DNA from 2 places in the Streptomyces sp. 3211.6 genome. Region 1 is predicted to be linked to the other one. Evidence: riboswitches for the same ligand, from Rfam matches in the RefSeq annotation. Region 1 holds a riboswitch; the other holds the start of a gene.
What was found. A riboswitch is a leader RNA that binds a small molecule or an ion and turns the genes downstream of it on or off. The one in region 1 is predicted to bind glycine.
Positions count from the first base shown of each region.

Region 1 (5,244 bases):
CTCGTCACGGGTGTACGGGTGGTTCCACTCGCCACCCAGGGACGCCGCCGTGTGCGGGGCGTTGGCCAGCGGGTTGTCGTCCGCCGGCCACTCGCCGCCCGCGACCCGCTCGATCTCGGCGCGGATGGCGATCATCGCGTCGCAGAAGCGGTCGATCTCGGCGAGGTCCTCGGACTCCGTCGGCTCGATCATGAGCGTGCCGGCCACCGGGAAGGACATGGTCGGGGCGTGGAAGCCGTAGTCGATCAGGCGCTTGGCGATGTCGTCGACGCTGACGCCGGTCTCCTTCGACAGCGGGCGCAGGTCGATGATGCACTCGTGCGCGACCAGGTCGCCCGGGCCGGTGTAGAGCACCGGGTAGTGCGGCTCCAGGCGCTTGGCGATGTAATTGGCGCCGAGCACCGCGACCTGCGTGGCGCGCTTGAGGCCCTCGCCGCCCATCAGGCGCACGTACGACCAGGAGATCGGCAGGATGCCCGCCGAGCCCCACGGCGCGGCCGAGATCGGGCCGACGCCCGTCTCGGGTCCGGCGGTCGGCTGGAGCGGGTGGTTCGGCAGGTACGGGGCCAGGTGCGCCCGGACACCGACCGGGCCGACGCCCGGGCCGCCGCCGCCGTGCGGGATGCAGAAGGTCTTGTGCAGGTTCAGGTGCGAGACGTCGCCGCCGAAGTGACCCGGCTTGGCCAGGCCCACCAGGGCGTTCAGGTTGGCGCCGTCCACGTAGACCTGGCCGCCCGCCTCGTGCACCTGGGCACAGATGTCGGCGACGTGCTCCTCGAACACACCGTGCGTCGACGGGTAGGTGATCATGAGCACGGCCAGCTCGTCGCGGTACTGCTCGATCTTGGCGCGCAGGTCCTCGGTGTCGACCTCGCCGTCGTCGGCGGTCTTGACGACGACGACCTTCATGCCGGCCATCACGGCGCTCGCGGCGTTGGTGCCGTGCGCGGAGGACGGGATGAGACAGACGGTGCGCTGCTCGTCGCCGTTCGCACGGTGGTAGGCGCGCACGGCCAGCAGGCCGGCGAGCTCGCCCTGGGAGCCGGCGTTCGGCTGGATGGAGACCTTGTCGTAGCCGGTGACCTCGCAGAGACGTTCCTCCAGCTCGCTGATGAGCGTGAGGTAACCGCCCGCCTGCTCGACCGGGGCGAAGGGGTGCAGCTGGCCGAACTCGGGCCAGGTGACCGGCTCCATCTCGGTGGTCGCGTTGAGCTTCATGGTGCAGGAGCCCAGCGGGATCATGCCGCGGTCCAGCGCGTAGTCCTTGTCCGAGAGCTTGCGCAGGTAGCGCAGCATCGCGGTCTCGGAACGGTGCTGGTGGAAGACCGGGTGCGTCAGGTACGCGTCCGAGCGCAGCAGGCCCTCGGGCAACGCGTCCGCGGTGGTCGCGTCCAGGGCCTCGATGTCGGCGGAGACGCCGAAGGCGGCCCAGACGGCCTCGATGTCGGCGCGCAGGGTGGTCTCGTCGCAGGAGATCGAGACGTGGTCGGCGTCGGCCCGGTACAGGTTGACCCCGCCCTCACGGGCGGCGGCGACGACCTCGGCGGCCTTGCCGGGCACCCGGGCGGTGACGGTGTCGAAGAAGGAGCCGTGCACCAGCTCGACCCCGCCGGCCTTCAGGCCCGCGGCGAGGATCGCGGCGTAGCGGTGGGTCCGGCGGGCGATGGTCTTCAGGCCGTCGGGGCCGTGGTAGACGGCGTACATGCCGGCCATGACGGCGAGGAGCACCTGGGCGGTGCAGATGTTGCTGGTGGCCTTCTCGCGGCGGATGTGCTGCTCGCGGGTCTGCAGGGCCAGGCGGTAGGCCTTGTTGCCGTCCGCGTCCACGGAGACGCCGACGAGGCGGCCGGGCAGGGAGCGGGCGTGCTTGGCCTGGACGGCCATGTAGCCGGCGTGCGGGCCGCCGAAGCCCATCGGGACGCCGAAGCGCTGGGTGGTGCCGACCGCGATGTCCGCGCCGAGGGCGCCCGGGGAGGTCAGCAGGGTCAGCGCGAGCAGGTCGGCGGAGACGGTGACGACGGCACCGAGCTCGTGGGCCTGGTCGATGACGGCCTTGATGTCGCGCACGGCGCCGGAGGCGCCCGGGTACTGCACGAGCACGCCGTAGACGCCGCGCTCGGCGATCTCGGCGGGGATGCCCGCGGAGAGGTCCGCGACGACGACCTCGATGCCGATCGGCTCGGCGCGGGTCTCGATCACGGCGATGGTCTGCGGCAGCGCGTCGGCGTCCACGAGGAAGACGTTGCCCTTGACCTTGCCCACGCGGCGGGCCAGCGTCATGGCCTCGGCGGCGGCGGTTCCCTCGTCGAGCAGGGAGGCGCCGGAGGTCGGCAGGCCGGTCAGCTCGGCGACGACGGTCTGGAAGTTCAGCAGCGCCTCGAGGCGGCCCTGCGAGATCTCCGGCTGGTACGGGGTGTAGGCCGTGTACCAGGCCGGGTTCTCCATGACGTTGCGCAGGATCACCGGCGGCGTGAACGTCCCGTAGTAGCCGAGACCGATCATCGAGGACAGGACCTGGTTGCGGTCGGCGAGCGAGCGGAGCTCGGCCAGCACCTCGGCCTCGGTCCGCGCCTCGGGCAGGTTCAGCGCTTCGGCGGTCTTGATCACATCCGGTACCGCGGCGGCGGTGAGCTCGTCGAGGGAGCCGTAGCCCACCTGGGCGAGCATCTTCGCCTGCGCCTCGGCATCCGGGCCGATGTGACGCTGCTCGAAGGGGATGCCCCGCTCGAGCTGGGAGAGCGGAATGCGGTTGGCGGTCATTACGGAGGCCTCCTGGTCGTATGACCTGCGAGGGGCACCACGGCGCGGGCACCCGGACGGCCTCCCCCTCTGTCATCTCAACCTGAGAGCTTCACCGGAGTCTCGGGGGTCGCCCGTCGTCCGGCTTTCACCGTCGGTGAGGAGTGGGACCGGCACTGCGCGCCCGGCACCCGCTCCTGCTTTCCAGAGTGGCCTCGTCGCGTGCGGTACGTATGCCTGAGAGATTCCGGGGAGGATTTGCTCCTTCGGCGCCTCCGTCGAGCTCACTCGGAGGACTCTCCCGCACAGGGTCAACAGCCGTCACCCAGCCTACCAGCGAGGATCTGGACCCTCCCTCGAGTGGCCCCCTATCCCGATATGCACTTTTGTAGTCATTACGGATGACTGCGACCACGTGGAGGGACCGTGCAGACCGACATCGATCCGCGCAGCCTGATCGGCCGCAAGGCGTTCGACCGGAACGGGGCCAAGATCGGCACCGTGGACGAGGTCTACCTCGACGACGCCACCGGCGTACCGGAGTGGGCCGCGGTCCGCACCGGTCTGTTCGGCCGGGACGCCTTCGTCCCGCTGGAGCCGAGCGAGGTCGACGGCGATGTCCTGCGCGTCCCGTTCGAACGCTCCCTGATCAAAGACGCCCCCGACTTCGGTGTGGGCCGCCACCTCTCCCCCGAGCAGGAGCTCCAGCTCTACCACCACTACGGCCTGGACGTCTCCCTGCCCGGCGACTTCCACCTTCCCCCGCCGGAGAACCACTAGGCCTAAGCGCCGCCCACGAGGGGCAGCGGGTCGGAGGGCTCCAGCTCGGGGTCGTCCACCAGGAAGGTGCGGACCCGGCCGGGCGGCGATCCGGGCTGCTCGAAGCGCACGGTGACCCTCCCGACCCCGCTGCCCTGCACCCACCCGGGCCCGTACACCGCGTGCCGTACGTCGCTGCCCGCGGGCCAGTGGCGCACGGCGGCCTGCGCGGGGTCCTCCCCCGGCGCCAGGGCCGTCTCGGCGGCACCCGGAGCCCCCCGGGCACCGGCCGCCCCCGGCCCCCCGTCGTCCTCCTCCGTCTCCCCGGTCCCCTCCGCGGGAGCGGTCTGCGCCTCCTGGGCCGCGGCGCCGAGCGCCTGGGCGAACAGGTCCTCCTGGGTGTAGTCCGCGAGCCCCGTCACGCCGACCCCCAGCAGCCGCACCCCGCCCGTGGTGTCCACGCCCTCCAGCAGCCGCCCGGCCGCCTCCCGCACCACCGCCGGATCGTCCGTGGGCCCGCGCAGGGTCTCGGAGCGGGTCAGGGTGGAGAAGTCGTAGCGGCGCACCTTCAGCACGATGGTCCGCCCCGAGTGCCCCGAGGCCCGCAGCCGGCCCACGCAGCGGTCCGCGAGCCGCTGCACCTCGAAGCGGATGCGGACCCGGTCGTGGATGTCCACGTCGAAGGTGTCCTCCACCGACACCGACTTCGCGTCCCGCTCCGCGACCACCGGCCGGTCGTCCAGGCCCAGCGCCATCCGGTACAGGCCGACCCCGTGCGCCCGGCCCACCATCCGCACCAGCTCGTCCTCACCGGCCTCGGCCAGCTCCCCCACCGTGGTGATCCCGGCCCGGCGCAGGTGCTCCCCGGTGGCCGGCCCCACCCCGGGCAGGGTCCGCACCGACATGGGCGCGAGGAGTTCCCGCTCGGTCCCGGGCTCGATCAGCAGCAGCCCGTCCGGCTTGGCCTCCTCGGAGGCCACCTTGGCCAGCATCTTCGACCCGGCCAGCCCGACCGAGCCGCTGAGCCCCGTCGCGGCGGTGATGTCGGCCCTCAGCCGCTCCCCCGTGGCCCGGGCGCTCGCCGAGTCGAAGGCCCTGCCGCCCGCCTCCAGGTCCACGAAGGCCTCGTCCAGGCTGAGCGGCTCCACCAGCGGCGACAGCTCGCGCAGCAGGCCCATGACGACCTCGCTGACCTCGCGGTAGAGGAGGAAGCGGGGGATCAGGTAGGCGCCGTTGGGGCAGAGCCGGCGGGCCTGGGCCATCGGCATCGCCGAATGCACCCCGAAGCGCCGGGCCTCGTAGGAGGCGGTGGCCACCACCCCGCGGGGGCCGAGCCCGCCCACGATCACGGCCTTCCCGCGCAGGCTGGGCTTCGACGCCTGCTCCACGGAGGCGTAGAAGGCGTCCATGTCCAGATGCAGGATGGTCGGCGCGGTTCTCACAGCACCGATGCTGCCTCATGCCACTGACAACACGGTGATCCGTCGTCGTCGCCCCGGCCGGCGGGCCGTACGCGCCGCGCCGGCGGCCCCGGCGTCAGCCGGCCCGGTTCCGGCGGGCGGCGAGCTCGTCGGCCGGGTTGTGGCCGACCACGGTCTCCCCCGTGTCCACGCGTTCCCCGTGCAGCTGCGACAGCGCGTTCTCGACGTCCCGCCAGACCACGCCCACCGCGATGCCGAAGACCCCCTGGCCGCCCTGGAGCAGGCTCACCACCTGGTCGGGGGAGGTGCACTCGTACACGGTCGC
Region 1 is NZ_RBXC01000001.1:1,561,952-1,567,195, forward strand. It holds gene gcvP (aminomethyl-transferring glycine dehydrogenase) at 1-2,760, opposite strand, end outside; glycine riboswitch at 2,955-3,053, opposite strand; gene BX286_RS07315 (PRC-barrel domain-containing protein) at 3,166-3,519, shown strand; gene BX286_RS07320 (DNA polymerase IV) at 3,522-4,940, opposite strand; gene BX286_RS07325 (MerR family transcriptional regulator) at 5,035-5,244, opposite strand, start outside.

Region 2 (5,244 bases), 3.9 Mb from region 1:
CGCGACACGAACATGCGCGCGGCGCGCATCGGGCCGACCGTGTGGGAGGAGGAGGGGCCGATACCGATGGAGAAGAGATCGAAGACGGAGATGGCCACTGGCGGACTCCCTTGTCGGCTCGTGGGGTGGGGAGGGGGGCAGGGGTGTGGTGGAGCGGGGTGGTGCGCGGGGGATCTGCGGATTTTGTCCGGCAGACGAGCGTAACGCGTGGAGATGAACGTTTCGCCTCGTGGAAGGGTCCGCGGGACGTGAGTCAGCTCGCGTTCCGGTGTCCCGGCGGGGAAACGGGCCGGGAAGAAGACAGGAAGGGGCCCGGCCCTGTGCGGAACAAGGCCGGGCCCCTCCTGGCCCGTGACTACAGCGACGGGTAGAGCGGGAACTTCGCGGCGAGCGCGGAGACGCGCGCCTTGAGGTCGTCCGCGTCGAACGCCGGCTTCAGGGCCTGCGCGATGATCTCGGCGACCTCGCGGAAGTCCTCGGCGCCGAAGCCGCGGGTGGCCAGCGCCGGCGTGCCGATGCGCAGGCCCGAGGTGACCATCGGCGGGCGCGGGTCGTTCGGGATGGCGTTCCGGTTGACCGTGATGCCGATCTCGTGGAGCCGGTCCTCGGCCTGCTGGCCGTCCAGCTCGGAGTTGCGCAGGTCGACCAGGACCAGGTGCACGTCGGTGCCGCCGGAGAGGACGGACACGCCCACCTCGGTGACGTCCGGCTGGACCAGGCGCTCGGCGATGATCTTGGCGCCCTCCAGGGTGCGCTCCTGGCGCTCCTTGAACTCGGGCGAGGCCGCGACCTTGAAGGAGACGGCCTTGGCCGCGATCACGTGCTCCAGGGGACCGCCCTGCTGACCGGGGAAGACCGCGGAGTTGATCTTCTTGGCCAGCTCCTGCGTCGACAGGATGACGCCGCCGCGCGGACCGCCGAGGGTCTTGTGCGTGGTGGTGGTGACCACGTGGGCGTGCGGCACCGGGTTCGGGTGCAGGCCCGCGGCGACCAGGCCCGCGAAGTGGGCCATGTCGACCATCAGGTACGCGCCGACCTCGTCCGCGATCCGGCGGAAGGCGGCGAAGTCCAGCTGGCGCGGGTAGGCGGACCAGCCGGCGACGATCAGCTGCGGCTTGGACTCCTTGGCCAGGCGCTCGACCTCGGCCATGTCGACCTGGCCGGACTCGTCGACGTGGTACGGGACCACGTTGTAGAGCTTGCCGGAGAAGTTGATCTTCATGCCGTGGGTCAGGTGACCGCCGTGGGCCAGGTTCAGGCCCATGATCGTGTCGCCCGGCTTCAGCAGCGCGAACATCGCGGCGGCGTTGGCCTGCGCACCGGAGTGCGGCTGGACGTTCGCGGCCTCGGCGCCGAACAGCGCCTTGATGCGGTCGATCGCGATCTGCTCGACCACGTCGACGTGCTCGCAGCCGCCGTAGTAGCGGCGGCCGGGGTAGCCCTCGGCGTACTTGTTGGTCAGGACCGAGCCCTGGGCCTCCATGACGGCGACCGGAGCGAAGTTCTCCGACGCGATCATTTCCAGGGTCGACTGCTGGCGTACGAGCTCGGCGTCGACGGCGGCGGCGACGTCGGGGTCGAGCTCGTGGAGGGGGGTGTTCAGTACGGACATCAGGATCCCCTGGGGTGTCAGTTACCGGTGGTGAGGGCGGTGTACTCGTCGAAGGAGAGCGCGTCCTTGGGCTCCTCCGACAGCTTCACCTTGAACAGCCAGCCACCCTCGAACGGGGCGGAGTTCACGAGGGCCGGGTCGTCCACGACGTCCTGGTTGAACTCGACGATCTCACCGGAGACGGGGGAGTACAGGTCGCTGACCGACTTGGTCGACTCCAGCTCGCCACAGGTCTCGCCCTCGGTGACGGTGTCGCCGACCTCGGGGAGCTGGGCGTAGACGACGTCACCGAGTGCGTCGGCGGCGAAGGCCGTGATGCCGACCGTCGCGACGCCGTCGACGGCGTCCGACAGCCACTCGTGCTCCTTGGTGTAACGCAGCTGCTGGGGGTTGCTCATGACCTGATTCTCCTGGATGCGGTGCGGTGGATACGAACGGTGGTCTTGCGGGCCGGAGGGTGGCCGGCGGGGCGGGGTCCCGGGGACCCGGGGGTCACTTCTGCCGCTTGTAGAACGGCAGGGCCACGACCTCGTACGGCTCATGCGTACCGCGAATGTCCACGCCGACCCCGGAGGTTCCGGGCGCGGCGTGCTCCGCGTCCACGTATGCCATGGCGATCGGCTTGCCCAGCGTCGGCGACGGGGCGCCGGAGGTGACCTCGCCGATCACCTTGCCGCCGGCGACCACGGAGAACCCGGCGCGCGGGACGCGGCGGCCCTCGGCGATCAGACCGACCAGCTTGCGCGGGGCCCGGCCGGCGGCGCGCTCGGCGGCGGCCTCCAGGGCGGCGCGGCCGACGAAGTCGCCCTCCTTCTCGAACTTCACGACCCGGCCCAGCCCGGCGTCGAAGGGCGTGAGGGACGTGGTCAGCTCGTGCCCGTACAGCGGCATGCCCGCCTCCAGGCGCAGGGTGTCGCGGCAGGACAGGCCCGCCGGGACCAGGCCGACGCCCTCGCCCGCCTTGGTCAGCGCCTGCCACAGCTCCACGGCGTGCTCGGGGGAGACGAACAGCTCGAAGCCGTCCTCACCGGTGTAGCCGGTACGGGCGATCAGCGCGGGCACGCCCGCGACGGTGCCCGGCAGGCCGGCGTAGTACTTCAGCCCGTCCAGGTCGGCGTCGGTCAGCGAGGCGAGGATGCCGGGGGACTCCGGGCCCTGGACGGCGATCAGCGCGTACGCGTCGCGGTCGTCACGGACCTCGGTGTCGAAGCCGGCGGCGCGCTCGGTGAGCGCGTCCAGCACCACCTGGGCGTTGGAGGCGTTGGCGACGACCATGTACTCGGTCTCGCCGAGGCGGTAGACGATCAGGTCGTCGAGGATCCCGCCGTCCTCCTGGCAGATGTGCGTGTAGCGGGCGCGGCCGACGCCGACGGTGGAGATGTTGCCCACGAGCGCGTAGTCCAGCGCCTTCACGGCCTCCGGGCCGGTCAGGGTGATCTCGCCCATGTGGGAGAGGTCGAACAGACCGGCCTTGGTGCGCACGGCGTTGTGCTCGTCGCGCTCACTGGCGTAGCGCAGCGGCATGTCCCAGCCCGCGAAGTCGGTCATGGTCGCACCGAGCGAACGGTGCAGCGCGTCGAGCGCGGTCAGGCGGGGGGCAGTGCTCATGGGTGTGGCTCCCGGGTCCCAGGGCATGACATGACGAGGACGATCCTCCCCATCTGTCATCGGAACCTGAGAGGTTCGCCGGGAGTTCCCACGGGGGAACGCCGACTTGCACCTTGGGTGGAGCTGGCGGACAGCTCGCTTTTCAGATCTGCCTCATCCACGCGGTACGGGGCCTGAGAGATTCAAGGGAGGTACTTGCTCCTTCGGCGCCCGGGCACGGCCTCGCGGCCAGCCGGGACTCTCCCGCGCGGATTCAAGCGGCCGGTATGCAGTTGGTGTCCAGATGGCGCACATCATTGCACGGGTCGGGCGGAAGCGGGCAGCGGGGCCCGGAAGAAGGTACGGAACGCCCGTGCCCCCTGCGCTCCCGGGTGCTGGACGCCGGGCCCGGAACCGACCGGCGCGGATTACCGTCTCTTTACATTCAGCGGGCATGGGGCCCTCGCGGTCCGACTCGGGGGGAGACGATCACGGTGCGGAGATTCGGAGTGGCGACCAGTACGGGAACGGTGGACGAGCCCCGGGCGCGGCCCCTCGCGTCCCGCACGGCCCCGGCCGCCGGCACGGTCCGCGACCTGCGCGGACGCGTGGCCCGGGGCCCCCGGCGGCTGAGCTTCCCCGCCGGGGACATCGTGGTGGTGTCCGGTCTGCCGGGCGGCGGGAAGAGCACCCTGATCAAGCGGGCCGTGCCGGGCGGGGGCATCGACTCCCAGGACGTCCGCGAGCGCTGGGAGGGCCGGATGCCGCGGGCGCTGCCGTACGGGGTGTACCGGCCGCTGGTCCGCGCGTCCCATTACCGGACGCTCTGGCGCGAGCTGCGCTCCGGCACCTCTCTGGTCGTCCACGACTGCGGCACCCAGACCTGGGTCCGGGCCCTCCTGGCGGCCTCCGCCCGGCGGCGGGGCCGCCGGCTCCACCTCCTCCTGCTGGACGCCTCCCCGGAGGAGGCCCTCGCGGGCCAGGCCTCGCGCGGCCGGGGCGTCTCGGCGTACGCCTTCGCCCGCCACCGCGCGGCGGTCGGCCGGCTGCTGTCGGCGGCCGAGGCGGGCCGCTCCCCGAGGGGCTGCGCCTCCACCACCCTCCTGGACCGCCGCGCGGCCGCCGCCCTGACGGGCATCACCTTCGACGCCTGACCCGCCCCGGGTGCGCCGCCGCGCGGGGTCTGGGGCGGAGCCCCAGTGAGCGGGGGAGGGGCGGGTAGGGGACCGGCCCCGCGCAGCGGCTCCCGCCCCCGGCGGAGCCGCCCGGTAGCCTCGGGGCGGTAATTCGCCATGGAAACCCCAACGGAGAGCAGGCGCACATGCACGGCAACGGCTGGCCGGCGAACGAGTTGGAGCAGGTACTCGGAACGGCCCTCGGGCAGCCGGACGCGGGCCCCCGCATCCTGGAGGCCCTCGGCCGCAGCCAGGTCTGGGTCCCGCTCCCGCAGGGCGGCGGCCCCGACAGCCCCTCCCTCGACCTCCCCACCATGCTGATCGCCGGCGAGGCGTACGTCCCCGTCTACAGCTCCGAGGCCCAGTTCCGCTTCGCCGCCGGCCCCGCCATGGACTTCGCGATAGCCCCCGCGGTGGAGTTCGCCCGCGGCCTGCCCCCGCAGCTCGGCATCGCCGTGAACCCCGAGGGCGCCGTCGGCGTCCCCCTGCCCCCCGCCGCCGTCGCCCAGCTCTGCCGGGCCGGCCGCACCGAGCTCGACGGCCCCGCCAGCGGCGCCCGCGTCCGCCTCTTCGAGCCCGACTGGCAGGACGACCCCGTCGACTTCCTCTCCGCCGCCGCCGAGGAGTTCCGCGCCACCGGCGTCGTCCGCGCCGCGCACCGCTGCCTCGCCAGCGTCGAGGGCAAGGACCCCGAGCTCTACATCGGCGTCCAGCTGGTGGGATTCGACTCCGGCAGCCGGACCGCCCCGCTGGAGGCGCTCGGCCGCGCCCTGGCGCGCGTACCGGCGCCGTGGCCCGTGCAGTTGATCCTGCTCGACGCCGCCGAGGACCCGGTCACGGACTGGATTCGTGAGCGCGTGCGCCCCTTCT
Region 2 is NZ_RBXC01000001.1:5,510,653-5,515,896, forward strand. It holds gene BX286_RS25615 (L-serine ammonia-lyase) at 1-98, opposite strand, end outside; gene glyA (serine hydroxymethyltransferase) at 356-1,612, opposite strand; gene gcvH (glycine cleavage system protein GcvH) at 1,630-2,010, opposite strand; gene gcvT (glycine cleavage system aminomethyltransferase GcvT) at 2,105-3,220, opposite strand; glycine riboswitch at 3,373-3,476, opposite strand; gene BX286_RS25635 (AAA family ATPase) at 3,709-4,353, shown strand; gene BX286_RS25640 (enhanced serine sensitivity protein SseB) at 4,521-5,244, shown strand, end outside.
Region 2: linked by a shared signal. The riboswitch ahead of gcvT (glycine cleavage system aminomethyltransferase GcvT) and the one ahead of gcvP (aminomethyl-transferring glycine dehydrogenase) in region 1 are both predicted to bind glycine.